DNA from 3 places in the Bacillus tuaregi genome. Region 2 is predicted to be linked to each of the others. Evidence: riboswitches for the same ligand, from Rfam matches in the RefSeq annotation. Region 2 holds a riboswitch; each other region holds the start of a gene.
The links. A riboswitch is a leader RNA that binds a small molecule or an ion and turns the genes downstream of it on or off. The one in region 2 is predicted to bind cobalamin.
Positions count from the first base shown of each region.

Region 1: it holds a riboswitch for cobalamin, as region 2 does, so the genes downstream of both, BQ5321_RS13755 (catalase) here and cobT (nicotinate-nucleotide--dimethylbenzimidazole phosphoribosyltransferase) in region 2, are expected to answer to the same signal.
Region 3: it holds a riboswitch for cobalamin, as region 2 does, so the genes downstream of both, BQ5321_RS12410 (ABC transporter substrate-binding protein) here and cobT (nicotinate-nucleotide--dimethylbenzimidazole phosphoribosyltransferase) in region 2, are expected to answer to the same signal.

Region 1 is NZ_LT629731.1:2,394,703-2,400,199, reverse strand. It holds gene BQ5321_RS13760 (MATE family efflux transporter) at 1-656, shown strand, start outside; cobalamin riboswitch at 797-975, shown strand; gene BQ5321_RS13755 (catalase) at 1,443-3,083, shown strand; gene BQ5321_RS13750 (amidohydrolase) at 3,207-4,799, shown strand; gene BQ5321_RS13745 (helix-turn-helix domain-containing protein) at 4,910-5,497, opposite strand, start outside.
Region 2 is NZ_LT629731.1:1,294,798-1,300,294, reverse strand. It holds gene BQ5321_RS08475 (efflux RND transporter permease subunit) at 1-1,052, shown strand, start outside; gene BQ5321_RS08470 (RidA family protein) at 1,253-1,714, shown strand; gene ald (alanine dehydrogenase) at 1,797-2,924, opposite strand; gene cobT (nicotinate-nucleotide--dimethylbenzimidazole phosphoribosyltransferase) at 3,122-4,171, opposite strand; cobalamin riboswitch at 4,250-4,428, opposite strand; gene BQ5321_RS08455 (CheR family methyltransferase) at 4,486-5,352, opposite strand; gene BQ5321_RS08450 (response regulator) at 5,376-5,497, opposite strand, start outside.
Region 3 is NZ_LT629731.1:2,109,887-2,115,383, forward strand. It holds gene BQ5321_RS12390 (efflux RND transporter periplasmic adaptor subunit) at 1-747, shown strand, start outside; gene BQ5321_RS12395 (ABC transporter ATP-binding protein) at 731-1,411, shown strand; gene BQ5321_RS12400 (ABC transporter permease) at 1,408-2,619, shown strand; partial or broken gene BQ5321_RS12405 (LysR family transcriptional regulator substrate-binding protein) at 2,670-3,104, opposite strand; cobalamin riboswitch at 3,336-3,523, shown strand; gene BQ5321_RS12410 (ABC transporter substrate-binding protein) at 3,682-4,662, shown strand; gene BQ5321_RS12415 (FecCD family ABC transporter permease) at 4,659-5,497, shown strand, end outside.

The sequences.
Region 1 (5,497 bases), 1.1 Mb from region 2:
CGAGCAGGGAGGAGGTATGGCTGATCCTAAAATTAGGCATCCCGGCCGGACTGCAAATGATGGTCATCTATGCTGGTATCACAGCCATTCTTACAGTCGTCAATTCGTTTGATGGAGCAGTTGTGGCAGGCTTCGGCGCTTCACAAAGAATTGACAGTTTAATTACCATTCCAGCCATGGCATTAGGAACGGCTGTAAACAGCATGGCAGGACAGAACATTGGGGCCAATCGATGGGACCGTGTCCGCCAAATTGCCCTATATGGCGCGGTGTATAATGTGATCATTATGCTAGTGATTGCTTCCGTAGTTTACTTATTTGCAGAAGCCCTTACAGCTTTATTTGTAAAAGAAACCGATACAGTAAGGTTCGGTACGGATTATTTAAAAATCATTGCTTTCTTCTATCCCTTTATCGGGCTCAATTTCATTCTCAATGGAATTGTTAGGGCGGCAGGAGCCATGTACCAGGTGTTAATCCTGAACATCCTGTCCTTTTGGCTGCTTCGTTATCCTCTAACCTTTTTTTGCTCACATTTAATAGGTCAGAATGGGATTGCTCTTGGCATGGGAATTAGTTTCATTTTTAGCAGCATTTTTGCATTTTCTTATTTTAAGTGGGGAGGATGGAGGAAAAAGCCATTGTTTGCAGCATGATTCTAGTCAAAAAAATGAAATTTCAACAGTTCCTGAAAACGACCACCTCAAAAATTATTCAACAAAAATGAATTGACAGAATATATATAATTGTTTTAACTATTTTTATATGCTACAATAATGTTGGTAGAATTACAATTTTATATTCGTTTTATAAAGGTACTACGTAATGTAGTTTAATAGGGAAGATCGGTGTAATTCCGACGCTGTCCCCGCAACTGTAATGCTGACGATGATTCATGACCACTGTGCTCTTGCTCGGGAAGGGAATCGTAGAATGAAGCGAAGCCAGGAGACCTGCCTGCATAAAACCAATCAAACATTTTCTCGGGGACTAGGAAGTGGAGACGTTCGTTTTTTTCCATTTCCCAACGTTTCCATCTAAGGCTGCCTACTACCTATGAGGCAGCCTTTTTATATGAAGAAGGGAGGGGATATTTATGGTTAAAATGGGGTTCTTTTTCAGCGATGGTTTATTTATCATTACAGCTCCAACAGTCGAAACATGTGTGGAGATTGCTAGAGAAAAAGGCGAATTTACAGGCTGGTATAAATTATAAGGCAACATCATCGTTACACTTTTTAATCATTTTTCATGAATCCCTGTGGTGTCACTCTGCAGGGATTATTCTTGCTTGTTTAAGGAATGCCAGTTTACGCAAGCACTTTTGTTATCAATCCTATAAATCAATTTGTATTTTTTGTAAAAACCATCTCTCCGATTGTATAAATTTTACAAAAACAAACAAGATATAAGGGTAACGAATATCGAGGGGGTTTTATTATTTGGCAGAGAACAAAGATAGGAATGAACAGGAAGTAAAGCGTGAGACGTTGACCACACGTCAGGGGCATCCAGTATCTGATAATCAAAATATTCGGACCATCGGTGACCGAGGTCCAGCAACACTAGAGAATTACCATTTCATTGAAAAAATATCCCATTTTGACCGTGAAGAAATTCCGGAGCGTGTTGTACATGCACGAGGAACAGGAGCCTTCGGATATTTTGAAACCTATGGAAAAGTGGGCAATGAACCGGTAGAAAAATATACTCGGGCAAAGGTATTTTCAGGGGCTGGGAAACGGACTCCTCTAATGGTGCGATTCTCTACTGTTGCTGGAGCAAAGGACTCACCAGAAACGGCACGAGATCCGCGCGGCTTTGCGGTGAAAATGTATACGGAAGATGGAAACTGGGATTTGGTTGGGAACAACCTGAAGATTTTCTTTATCCGCGATGCGATGAAGTTTCCAGATATGATTCACGCTTTTAAAGCCGACCCGGCTTCGAATGTTTCCCATCCACAGAGGATGTTTGATTTTGTATCCCGAACACCTGAAGCAACACATATGATTACTTTTCTTTTTTCACCATGGGGAATTCCCGCCACCTACCGCCATATGCAGGGCTCAGGAGTCAATACCTATAAATGGGTGAATGCCAAGGGCGAGGCAGTGCTGGTGAAATACCACTGGGAGCCGAAACAAGGCATTCGTAATTTAACCCAGGAAGAGGCGGACAGGATTCAAGCAAAGAACGTTGGTCATGCGACACAGGATTTATATGAAGCGATTGAGTGCGGGGATTATCCGGAATGGGAGCTTTTTGTTCAGATTATGGAGGATGATTATCATCCGGAGCTCGATTTTGATCCGCTTGATGACACAAAGCTTTGGCCAGAGGAAAAATTCCCTTGGCTGCCAGTAGGACGAATGGTGCTCGACCGCAATCCAGCTGATTTCCACGCAGAAATTGAGCAGGCTGCCTTCGGGACAGGTGTGCTTGTTGATGGTATGGATTTTTCAGATGATAAAATGCTTCAGGGTCGAACCTTTTCATACTCCGATACACAGCGCTATCGCATCGGTGCAAACTATTTACAGCTTCCTGTCAATGCACCGAAAACGGAAGTCCGCACAAATCAGCGACGCGGCCAAATGGATATTCGTGACCCGAAAGAGTCTGGGGAAGATCCACATATTAATTATGAACCATCCATGCTTGGCGGCCTTCAGGAGGCGAACACAGAAGGGCGGGCGCCGCATCAACCAATGTATAATGCGGCGGCAATGAGCGCACCGATTGATCGCCCGAACAACTACGGACAGGCTGGTCACACTTATCGCAGCTTCGAGGACTGGGAGCGCAATGAATTGATTAAGAATCTTTCCGATGCCCTAGCAATCTGTGATAAACGAATTCAAGATGCCATGATTGAACACTTTACACAAGCAGATGAAGATTATGGTCGTCGTGTCAAAGAAGGTATTGAAAAGAAAATGAAAGAGCTACAAGGGATGGAGCAGGAAAACAAGGTACCAGGTCGCGAATCAGGTCAATCGAAATACGGCCAAGGTTCCATTGCAGCGAACGAAGCCACAAAGGATGCAGTTAAGAAAAGCCATGAAGCTGATCCCTATTAACGAAAAACTCGTCATAATTTTTGACGAGTTTTTTCTATGTTTTTATTAAGGAAAGGTTTTGTGCATTTGAACTCGAATATCATATGATAATCGTATCAAAATACAACGGAAAGGAAGCTTTGGATGAAACAGCTATGGTATGGCGGTAAGATTTATACAATGGAAAGGGAGTATGAAGTCGTTGAAGCGGTGCTTCTAGAAAAGGATAAAATTATTGCTGTCGGGACGTTTGACGAGCTTCACTTACAAGCAGATGAACTGATTAACCTAGAAGGTGCAGCCATGTATCCAGGCTTCGTGGACAGTCACCTTCACATGATTTTTCAAGGGGAAAAGCTGCTTCGCCTTGACTTGAGAAAGGCCAAATCGGCTGAAGAACTGCTTAAGCTCGTTAAAGCAGCGGCAGAAACAGCTCCTACAAATGCTTGGCTTTTTGGTGAAGGATGGAATGAAAATCTTTTCTCTGATCAAAGAATTCCAACGGTAGAAGAGCTTGATGCGATAAGAGAAGAGCCGATACTTTTAACAAGAGTTTGCCACCACGTGATCTTAGGGAATACAGCCGCGCTAAATGCTGGCGGGATTTATGAAGATAGCCATGCACCGGCAGGCGGAAAAATCGGAAGAGATAGAGAAGGGAATTTAAACGGTCTTTTATATGACCAAGCGATGACAGCCGTAACTGAGGCAGTTCCAAAGAAAGGGGAAGCCTATATTGATTCATTAACAGAGGCCTTACATATTGCGATTGATGATATGCTTGCGAAAGGATTAACAGGCGGACATACAGAGGACATGAACTACTTTGGGGAATATACAATTCCATTAACGGCCTTTTATCGTGTAGTGGGTGAAAAACAACATTTTAGAGTGTCATTGCTGCGCCATCATGCTGTTTTCGAGGAAATGCAGGAAGCGAATCCTGCCTATGTCGATGGCTTTATTGAACCTGGTGCAATGAAAATCTTTGTTGATGGTGCTTTAGGTGGTTCGACTGCTGCTCTATCAAGGCCATATGATGATCAACCAAACAACAGCGGTCTGCTTATTCATACAGAGGAAGAAGTGGAGAACCTAGTGAAAATAGCACGGAAGCATCATGAAGCTGTAGCGGTTCATATCATTGGTGATGCAGGAGCAGAACAAATCCTAAATGTGATTGAAAAAAATCCGCCAACTAAGGGCAAAAGAGATCGTCTGATTCATTGCTGTGTGTTAAGGCAGGATTTAGTAGAACGTATAGAAAAACTACCGGTTGTATTAGATATTCAACCAGCCTTTGTTCCGTCGGATTTCCCATGGGTCATCCAACGTCTTGGTAGCAAGCGGCTCGACTGGGCTTATTCGTGGAAAAAATTGTTGGACCGGGGAATTATGTGTGCAGCAGGAACGGATGCTCCTATAGAAGACATCGACCCCTTAGCCACTATTTATGCTGCTGTAGAACGTAAGAAACCCAATCAAGACCATAATGGATACTTACCAGGTGAAAAACTCTCCCGTTTCGAGGCCATCCAGCTTTATACACTTGGAAGTGCCCAAGCTATTCATAAAGAGCATGAGCGGGGACTGATTAAACCAGGCTATGAGGCTGATTTCTCTATTTTTGATCGTGATTTATTCGAAGGTTCCTCAGAAGCTATTCTAGAAGCAAAAGTGTTGAAAACCGTTGTGGCAGGACGAATCGTCTATGATCGTTCCAAGCCAGTTGGGTGAAAATAGGTTCTCCAAACTAAGTATTATCACTAATGACGAAACAAAAAGTACAAGCTAATGGCTGCCTCATTAGAATAAAGGCAGCCTAAAAGTATATAATAGACTTATTTTTAGCCCCTATTTTTTTGTAGAGCTTTTTTATCCTTAATATACTGATAGATCTTGACTGCTAGATGAATATTAAATAATGGTTGACTATCATTTAAATCCGTTACTAGAATTTCCTCCATCCGTTTTAAACGATAGTTTAAGGTATTCGTGTGAATATGTAAGAAATCAGCGGTTTTTTTGATGTTCTTGTTTTGCTCTAAATAAGCAACCAGTGTACTCAATAATTCTCCTTTTCGAGATTTTTCATATTCAATAAGGGGACCTAATACCTCCATTATAAAATCGATTAATTCCTCCTGTGAATTTTGCAAAATAAATCTTTGAACTCCAAGATCTGTATAGCTTAGAACTCTTTGATCAAACTCATAATTTTTGAGAAAAGTTATGCACTTTGTCGCTTCTACAAATGACTCATGGACAAAGGTAAGCCCCTGCTTCATTCTTCCAATCCCAATCGAGACAACTATCTCGCTATATTTACTTCTACTTTTCTGCTGTAATTTGGTAGCAAGCTCCTTTATTTCTGCATTCATATTGGATGAAGAAACTTTGGAAGACCAGGATAGAAGAGCTGTAATTTGGTTTTC
Region 2 (5,497 bases):
AATTATACAAAGCAGTTGAGATGGTTGAAGGTGTTATGAAGAAAAGTGACCGCTTAGAAGATGTTACGTCAAGTGCAGAAAATCCATACGTTGAATATACCTTCCATGTGGAGCAGGATGAATTACTGCAATACGGGTTAACTGCTGGTCAAATTATCATGATGTTAAACCCTATGGAAACGAAGGATGTTCTAACAACGATTGAAAAAGACGGCAATAACCTTGAAGTGATTGTTCAACAAGAACAAACGAAAGACCCTAAAACAATCGATGAGCTATTAGCTAAACAAGTACCGACAGCACTTGGTACGACCATGCCTCTTTCAGAGCTTGTAACCGTCAAAGAGGGTACAACACTTAATACATTAGCGCGTAGCCAAGGTGAGTATTACGCATCCATATCCGGAACCGTCATTGGTAAAGATTTGTCCAAAGCAACATCTGCTGTAGATAAAGAGATTGATGAATTAGACCTGCCAAAGGGTGTTACAATGGGCGTTGCAGGAGTGCAGGCCGATATGAACGAAACCTTCACGCAGCTTGGTGTGGCCATGCTAGCAGCGATTGCGATTGTTTACTTTATCCTAGTGGTAACATTCGGAGAAGGACTTGCGCCATTTGCTATCCTGTTCTCCCTGCCTTTTGCTGTTATCGGTTCATTTGTCGGCTTATTGATTGCAGGCGAAACTATCTCTGTATCTGTTATGATGGGTCTCTTGATGTTAATCGGTATCGTTGTAACAAACGCTATCGTACTGGTAGACCGAATCATTCATATGGAGCGTGATGGAATGGGTATGCGTGAAGCGATTCTCGAAGCTGGATCAACACGACTTCGCCCTATCCTGATGACAGCCATTGCAACAATCGGTGCCTTAATCCCATTAGCGATTGGTACAGGTGGCGGCGGTCTTATTTCCAAAGGACTGGGCATCACCGTCATCGGTGGGTTAACAAGCTCAACCTTGTTAACCTTAATCATCGTACCAATCGTATATGAAGTCCTTTCAAAGCTATTCAAGAAAAATCGAAAAGAGATTGAAGAGAACTAGAAAAGTTGGGTATCTACTATTAAGCAGATACCCGACTTTTTTTCTTATGTAATCTGCCACTAATAAAAAATTGTCTGAAAAAATATAATATTTGGTGTACCAAAAAAGGAAATTCGAGTTTTATGTCGAATTGTTTATCTAAAGGAATCGAAAACTCTATTTTCATTGTAGTAAAATTATTAAAAAAGAGGGATTGCGACATGACAAATCAAATTAAGACTCCAGAAGAAGCTTTATCAGAATTAGGGATTACTCTAGAGCCAGCACGACAACCGTTAGGCAATTATATCGGCTGTGTTCGTACTGGTAATCTCATTTTTACTTCCGGACAGATCTCAGACCAACACATCGGAACATTAGGACAGGACTTAACGATAGAAGATGGCTACCAAGCTGCTCGTCAAGCGGGTCTTAACGTTTTACGCATATTGAAAAGTGAACTAGGTGAATTATCGCGGGTAAAACGAGTTGTAAAAGTATTTGGAATGGTCCATTCTGCCCTAGATTTTACTGATCATCCAAAGGTGATCAACGGTGCCTCTGACCTATTTGTAGAAGTATTCGGTGAAAAGGGAATACACGCCCGCTCAGCAGTTGGGTTTGCACAGCTTCCTAAAAGCGCCGCCGTTGAGCTTGAAATTATTGTTGAGGTTGAAGATTAAATATTTAAGGTACACAAAAATGCACCCTTCCATAATTGAAAGGGTGCATCTTTATTCTTATCAATATCCTATGATCAAAGGATTAAACTAATGCCTTTTCAACCGCTTTATCAACTGGTACATACTCATAGCCAAGATCTTTTGCTACTGGTAAGGAAGTAATCTCACCATTCACAACGTTTACACCAAGTTTTAAGCTAGGATTTTCCTCGATTGCACGACGAACACCTTTATTAGCAATTTGTAATCCGTAAGGAACGGTTACGTTTGTAAGAGCGATTGTTGAAGTTCTTGGAACGGCTCCCGGCATGTTAGCAACTGCATAATGTACAACACCGTGCTTAACAAATGTAGGATTATCATGAGTTGTTACGCGATCATTTGTTGCTACGATACCGCCTTGGTCAATCGCAACGTCAACGATAACAGAACCAGGCTTCATTGATTGAACCATTTCTTCTGTTACTAGTTTAGGAGCTTTTGCACCTGGAATTAATACCGCACCGATTAATAAATCTGCTTCACGAACTGCTTCAGCAATATTAAATGGATTTGACATTAATGTTTTAATAGAATTTCCGAAAATATCATCTAATTGACGAAGACGTTCTGCGCTCATATCAAGAATTGTTACATCTGCACCAAGTCCAATGGCCATTTTCGCAGCGTTTGTTCCAACAACACCACCGCCGATGATTGTCACCTTTCCACGAGCTACTCCTGGTACACCAGCTAATAGGATGCCCATACCGCCGTTTGTTTTTTGTAGGAACTGTGCACCGATTTGTGTTGCCATTCTTCCTGCTACTTCACTCATTGGTGCTAATAGTGGAAGAGTACGATTTAATTCTACTGATTCATATGCAATAGCTGTTACGCCAGACTCCTTAAGCGCTTTTGCTAATGGAGCCTCTGCTGCAAGATGTAAATATGTGAATAGGATTAAGCCTTGACGGAAGTATTTGTATTCGCTTTCAAGAGGCTCCTTAACTTTCATAATCATTTCTGATTGTGCCCAAACGTCTGCAGCATTATCAATGATTTCTGCCCCTGCATTTTTGTAATCTTCATCGGTGAAAAGGCTTCCAATTCCAGCGTTAGTTTCGATTATAACCTTATGTCCGGCATTTATATAAGATACAACCCCAGCAGGTGTTAATGCTACACGGTTTTCGTTATTCTTAATTTCCTTAGGTACTCCAATAATCATTGTAATGCCTCCTTGAGTCGTTGATGTATTGTTATTTTGCTTACAAGGTAATCATAATCTAATTGATAGTTTTTTTCATTGTTTTAAAAAGAAAAGATAGATAGAGTTTTTTGTTCAATCACACAAAATGTTAACGTTTTCACAAGGGCGAAAGCACTAGAATTCTCCAAATTTATGGAGAATTCTAAACGTACCCATCAGATATCCATACCAATTTCTGCAAAGGTCGGCATCCTTTTCAGCATCTGACAGGCAGCTTCTATAATCGGAAAGGCTAATGCAGCTCCGGACCCTTCACCTAAGCACATATCCATTGCTAGCATTGGTTTCACTCCTAATAGTTCACTGGCCCTTTTAGCTCCTGGCTCCTGTGAAGCATGTGAAGCAATTAAATAGTCCTTTACCCGTGGTTCAATCCCTGTAGCAATGATAGCTGCGATTGTGGAAATATAGCCATCGACTACAACAGGAACACGGTTAGCGGCCGCTCCTAGCATCACACCTGCCATACCGCCAATTTCCAAACCACCCACCTTTGCTAATACATCAATAGCATCATGGGGGTTTGGCTCGTTAATAAGTATAGCTCTCCTAATTACCTCCGCTTTGTGCTCAATCCCCCCCTTGCCTAATCCTGCCCCTCTCCCAGTGATCCCTATTGGATCACAATTTAGTAATACAGACAATATCGCCGTACTTGGTGTCGTGTTAGCAATCCCCATTTCACCTGTTCCAAGGATTTGAGCACCTTTAGCCATTTCGTCATTGGCGATTTCAATGCCTACTTCAATCGCTTTTACTGCCTCTTCCCTTGTCATGGCAGGGCCTTTTGCCATATTCTCTGTCCCGTTTTTTACCTTTCTCAGAATAATCCCCACATCAGGCGGCAGCTCACTTTTTATACCTATATCAACCGGGACAATGCGCGCACCTGATACCTGTCCAATGACACAAACACCTGTAAGTCCCTTGGCAAAATTTAGAGTCTGTGCAACGGTAACCTCCTGCGGATTATTCGTTACGCCTTCCTCATAAACCCCATGGTCACCCGCCATAACAATAATTGCCTTCTCGTCAAATGAGGGTTCCAAATTTTTTGTAATACCCGCTAGCTGCACGGCCAAATCCTCCAGCTTCCCTAAGCTCTTCGCCGGCTTAATCAGATTATCTACTCTTTCCCTCGCTAAGGTTGTGATTCCATGGTCCAAGCACTCAATCTTCTCAAGTGTTTTCTGTAATAATGACATTCTCTTCATCCTCCTTAAATAAAAAAGCCTGCAGCTTATTTGAATACCAAATAAACTACAGACTTTTCCATCATCTATATCCATCAAAGCAAACAGGCAGGTCTCCTGGCTTAGGATCATCACTTCATCAGCCCTTCCCAGAGGTATACTCCAGTGGCATTTCCAATGAAACTCCCCATTACAGTGGCGGGACCGCTGGAGACTCTCACTCCATTCCCTATTCTCCCTAAAAGGGCACCCAATGCTTTTATGCACTTTTTCATCCAATAACATAACAAGGATTTCTGCTATCGTCAAGATGCAGATGAACTGGTCTATTTAATTTTTTTATACAGCTTCTGACTTACACTTAGCTCTTCATATGAATCACTTATTTCCAAATAGTAGAGTGATTCCTTATCACCAAGACCAAGAATACCAAACATGCCTAGGCTTTCGTAAAAAAGCTTATGCACTTTTTTTTGCAAGCCTTTATTAAAATAAATTAGGACATTCCTGCACAGAATCACATGAAAGGTATTAAAGGACCGGTCTGAGACAAGATTATGCTGAGCGAATACGACATTTTTGGTTAAAAACGGATCAAATTTTACCCCATTCGTTGTTACACAGTAATAATCTGAGAAGGCTTGCTTGCCTCCAGCCTGGATATAATTATTCGTATATTTCTTCATATTTTCGATTGGAAATAATCCACTCTTAGCAGTTTTCAGTACGTTCGGATTGATATCAGTTGCATAAAGCTTGGCATTTTCATAGAGACCTTCCTCATGCAGCAACATGGCCATTGAATACACTTCTTCCCCTGTCGAACAGCCTGCATGCCAAATTCTAATCGATGGATACGTGCGTAATAATGGTACAACCTTTTCTCTAAATGCTCTAAAAAAGAGAGGGTCTCGAAACATCTCTGTGACATTGATGGAAAAATCAGCAATAAATCGTTGTAAACAGGCAGCATCATGAAGGATCTTTTCAAGCAGCCCTGTGATACTGGTCAATTTTTCAGCATGAACCCGATGCCAGACTCTCCTTCGAATCGAAGGATAGGCATAATCACGGAAATCATATCCGCACCAATCATAGACACCCTTTAATAACAATTCAATTTCGATTTTTTCTAATTCACCTTCGGAACCCTCATCAATTGATAATATACTAGTATCCATTGAATTGATCATTCACATACAGTATCCCTTCTTCTTTAATATAGCCAGACCTTTATCAAGGAAATAAGCTTCTCAGGGTCAATTGGCTTTACAATATAATCCGAGGCCCCGGCTTCCAAGCACTTCTCCCGGTCATTTTTCATTGCCTTCGCTGTCA
Region 3 (5,497 bases), 820 kb from region 2:
CAAGCGGTGGATGTCAATCAGCTGACAAAAGAAAAGGCGCAATTGGAGCTCCAATATGAAAGCACGAAAACAGAAGCGGCTTCCGCTCAAGAAAGAATCAATGAAGCGGCTAACCGGAAGAAGGAAATGACGATTGTCAGTAAAATAGACGGCATCGTTGTGAAGGTCAATCAAAATGTCGCGAAAACGGAGACAGGTGCTTCAGAACCCGTTATACATATTATTTCTAATAGTCCTTATAAAGTGATTGGGACTATGAGTGAATTTGATGCCGTGAAGATTCAACCGGAACAAGCCGTTGTAATTCGGCCAAAGGTGTTTAAGGACCGGGAATGGAACGGCGTCGTTGAATCGGTTTCACAGTTTCCAAATGAAGACGGAGCAAGTGGAGAGATGATGGGAGCACCAGGTGGGGGCAATGTAACGATGTATCCCTTCAAGGTGGCGATTACCGATGATACATCCGAGCTCCGTCAAGGTTTTCATGTTTCTTTAGAGGTCAAAATTGTGGGAACCGAAAAGAAACCGGTCATCCCGCATAGTGCGATTTTAGATGAAGGCGGTGTCGCGGTCACGTATGTTCTAGTAGACAAAAAGTTAGAAAGAAGAGAGATTCAAACAGGATCCATGAATGATGAGTTGATCCAGGTGACTGAAGGCGTGAAGAAGGATGAGCTTGTCGTGGTGACACCAAATGAAGAAATGTATGACGGAATGGAAGTGACCTCCTTTGATGAAATTAAGTGAGATTACGAAGGTTTATGGAAAGGGATCACTAGAGGCTCCCGTCTTACACGGGATTAATCTGACTATCGAGGAAGGGGAATTTGTCGCCATCATGGGACCCTCGGGCTCAGGAAAATCAACCCTCATGAATATCATTGGCTTCTTGGATTATCCCTCATCAGGTACATATGAATTGAATAATGAAATCATTGGGACCGAAAAGGAAAAGAAGCTGACAAAGCTAAGAAATGAACATATTGGATTTGTCTTCCAGCAATTCTTTTTACTGCCAAGACTATCGGTGCTGAAAAATGTCGAGTCTCCACTTATCTATGCAGGCGTACCAAAGCGTGAAAGAATCGAAAGGGCGAAGGAAATGCTTTCAAAGGTTGGACTAGGGGATAGGATGAGCCATTTGCCCAATGAATTATCCGGCGGCCAAAAGCAGCGGGTTGCGATTGCCCGGGCGCTTGTGAACCATCCCTCCATTATTTTAGCGGACGAACCAACGGGTGCACTGGATTCCAAGACAAGCGAGCAGATTATGGATGTATTCGTTCGGCTCCATCAAGAGGGAAAAACAGTCATTATCGTTACACATGAGGAGGAAATCGCAGCGTATACAAATAGGGTGATTACGTTAAGGGATGGCGTGATTACGGATGACCAGAGGAGAACAACATGAGTTTAGTCGAAAGCTTCAAATTAGCCCTATACTCGATTTGGAAGCATAAGATTCGTTCGGTGTTAACAATGCTGGGCGTCATTATTGGTGTTGCCGCTGTCATTATCATTGTAGCCATCGGTCAAGGCGCTAAAACGAAAATGACGGAAGAGCTGTTTAGTACAGAAAAAAATGCGGTGGATCTTTATTATGAGCCGATGCCAGTAGAGGGTGATGATGAAGCAGACATGTATTGGGTGGAGCCGGAATTAACCTCAGAGGATGTGGTCATCCTTTCTCAGGTTCCCGGTGTTAAGTCGGTGATTGCGACAAACCAAGGCTGGGGCCCGATGGTCTACGATGACCAGCAGGGGGAAATGGAAATAACCGGCGTGGGTCCCGAATTTTTTACGGCAAGGGATATTCAATTGGTTGAAGGAAGACCCATTAACCTAAAGGACAATGACGGAATGAACCGAGTCGTCATGATTGATACTGTAGCGCGAGAAAAGTTTTTCCAAAAGAAAAAAGAGGTAATCGGTGAGATTGTGGATGTCAATGGGAGTCCATATAAAGTGGCTGGGGTGTATGAATCTCCAATACCAGAGCAGTATCGTTACAGTGAAAATGGTGAAATGCTTATGCCGCGAACGGTGATTTCGATGATGTTTGGGAATCGCGAGATTGAGAGAATAGCGATTGTCGCAAGTGACCCCGAGAAAATCTCTGAAACAGGCAGGCAAGCGGCAGATACCTTAACTCGAGAAAAAAAGCTTGAAGACGGGAGGTATACGATTAATGACTACTCAGAATATGAGCAAGAAGTCGATACCGTCATTACGTTAATGACCCTGTTTATTGGCAGTATTGCAGGCATTTCTCTCTTAGTTGGGGGCATTGGGGTTATGAATATTATGCTTGTTTCGGTTACAGAAAGAACGCGGGAAATCGGGATTAGGAAAGCCATCGGTGCAACAAGAGGAAGAATCCTCCTTCAGTTTCTCATTGAATCGATGACCTTAACCTCCATTGGAGGAATACTTGGAATTGGCTTAGCCATTATGGGTTCGATGCTTGTGACGAAGTTTTCACCAATAGCGGCTACCGTAAGCCCGCTTGTCATCCTGATTGGTGTCGGTTTTTCTGCCTTCATCGGCATCATCTTTGGCATCCTTCCAGCTAACAAAGCCGCCAAGCTAAGCCCAATTGAAGCCTTAAGATATGAGTGATAAAAGGTGCCAGGCTCCTTCCAGATTGTGGATGGTGCCTGGCACTTTTTTTAGTTGCCTGTTCGATAGGATAAGTAGTCTAAAAACTTCTTCGATGCAAGGGACAGCGATCTATGTTCCCTCATCGCAACACCGATATTTCTATAGGCAGGAACTTCAAGCTCCTTCGCAATAATTTTGTGTGGAATCCGCTGTAATATCAATTCTGGCTTTTCGCAAGCAGCAAGAGAATGGTATTCCGGAAGCACCACCAGTAAACGGTCTTGCTCTAGAAAGATCGTTTCAAACTCTGCTTTTGTCGGCAGCCGTAAAAAGCCAAAGTCGACACGTCCATTTAGAATCCAGCTCTCAATTTCTGTATAAGCCCCAAGCAGCAATTCAAAATCGATCATGGGGTAATCCTTCTGGAAAATTTTTATCATGTTAGGGAGCCAGTGTGAGGCAACGCTAGAAAAGGTCCCAATCCGAATCATCCCAGATTCCATTTGTGAATATGATATCCCATGTCTAAAGACGGTCTGCGACCTGCATGGGCTTTCCCGTTCGGAAAATCTGTAAAAGATAATGAAATCTAAAGTTCAGTTTATCTTAACCATGATGATATTCGGTACAAATGGGTGGTGCCTGGCATTTTTTCCTATTCTATGAAAATAAAGAGTTGATTATTGAAACGATTGTGCTAGAATACTAGATGAGAAAATTGCTTGACTAATTGAATCTTACATAGCTAGTAGGTGCCTTATCTTTGATAAGGTTAAAAGGGAAGCCGGTGCGAATCCGGCGCGGTCCCGCCACTGTTATTCGGGGATGACCTCGCAGTACCACTGTTCCAAATCTGGAATGGGAAGGAGAGGAAGTCACTTAACCCGTAAGCCAGGAAACCTGCCTATTTAGCTTGCCAACGAAATCCTTCGTGGAAAAGGATCGGCAGAATCAGTGTTTTTTATATATTCTGATTTCGCGCGCCCTGTTTCCAAATGGAAGCAGGGTTTTTCGTTGTAAGGAAAGACTTCAGCACATCAAGCTCCTCTCGAACAATTAACGAAGGGAAGAGATTGAGGAATGAAAAAAGTATTGGTATGTATTTTGACCGTATGGATAATGGTCATAATGAGCGCTTGTGGGACAACGCAAGAGACTTCGGATGGTGAGAATAACCGCACCTTTGAAACAGAAACAGAGAAAACAAACGAGAAAGCCACCGTTTACCCGCTTACGGTGAAGGATGCAACAGGAGTTGAAATCACTTTTGACCAAGCGCCGGAAAGGATTGTTTCCACCTCTCCATCCGAGACAGAGATTCTTTTTGCCTTAGGCCTTGGTGATAAAATTTATGGTGTATCTGATTTTGATGATTACCCAGAAGCAGCGAAAGACAAACCAAAAGTAGGCGGTGTGACAAAGCCAAATGAAGAAGCGATTATGGCGGTGAATCCGGATTTAGTAGTCGGTGGCATTTCCATGAAGGATGATATTGCAGAAAAATTCCGTGGGTTAGGTCTAAAATTGTATAAAACAGAGCCGAAAAAGATGGATGATATTCTAAATAATATTATTCAAATCGGGATTATTACTGATACACAGGAAAAGGCGGAGGAGCTTGTCGCCCAAATGAAAGAGGATATTCGTACCGTAACGGAAGCGGCTGCTGCCATAGAGGAAGAGGATAAGAAAAAAGTCTACATCGAATTTTCTCCAGGCTGGACGGTTGGTAAGGGTGAATTCATGGATGAACTGATTACATTGGCAGGAGGCGTAAATATTGCCGCTGATACAGAGGGCTGGAACGCCATTAATGCAGAGAAGATTATCCAGGATAACCCCGATGTCATCATCTATACTGCCAATGTGGTGGATGATAAATCTGGGAAACCTTTAGAAGAGCTTATTCAATCTCGAAATGGCTGGGATAAAATTACCGCGGTTCAAGAAGGCCATGTGACAGGGATAGAAGGAATGATTATGTCCAGACCTGGTCCTCGCATCACAGTGGCACTAAAACAAATCGCTGAAGCCATTTATCCAGGTTCAATTGAAAAATGAAAAAGAGATTAGCACTATGGGGGGGAGCGTGTTTCGTTCTCCTTCTCCTATCCGTTGTTATTAGTTTATCGCTTGGTTCTGCTCAGTTACCACTTTCGCAGGTTTGGGGAATTCTTTTACACCAGGTTCCTTTTGTTAAAAGCTTCATGGATCCCAATTGGCCTGAATCAGCACAGCAGATTATCTTAAAGGTTCGTTTGCCGCGAGTTTTCCTTGCGATTCTTGTTGGAGCCTGCTTATCACTGGCTGGGGCCGGCTTTCAGGGAGTGCTGCGCAATCCATTAGCCGATCCGTATACATTAGGGGTTGCCTCTGGATCAGCGGTAGGGGCGGCTTTCTTAATCTTATTCGGGTATCATACGATCCTTATTGGTCAGTGGACCATTCCGCTCGTTGCCTTTGTGACAGGGCTGATTAGTTTGCTTGTTGTTCTACGTCTAGCCAATGTACATGGAAAATTCAAACTAGAAACGATCATTTTATCGGGGGTTGTGGTTTCTGCCTTTCTTGGATCACTTGTTTCTTTCATGGTGTCGATGTCCGATCAGGTAGTCAATGAAATCATCTTTTGGCTGATGGGAAGCTTAGCCTTAAGAGGCTGGTCGTTTACCTTTGTCCTTCTGCCTTACTTAGCCATCGGAATCGTTGTGCTGCTGGCCTATGGATGTACATTAAATTTATTTTCATTAGGAGAGCGGCAGGCAGCCCATTTGGGTGTCAACATTAAACGCACAAGGCTAATCGTCTTGGTCGTTTCCACCCTTATCACCTCCGCTGCAGTGTCGATTGTTGGGACCATTGGCTTTGTGGGACTTGTCGTACCACATTTAGTACG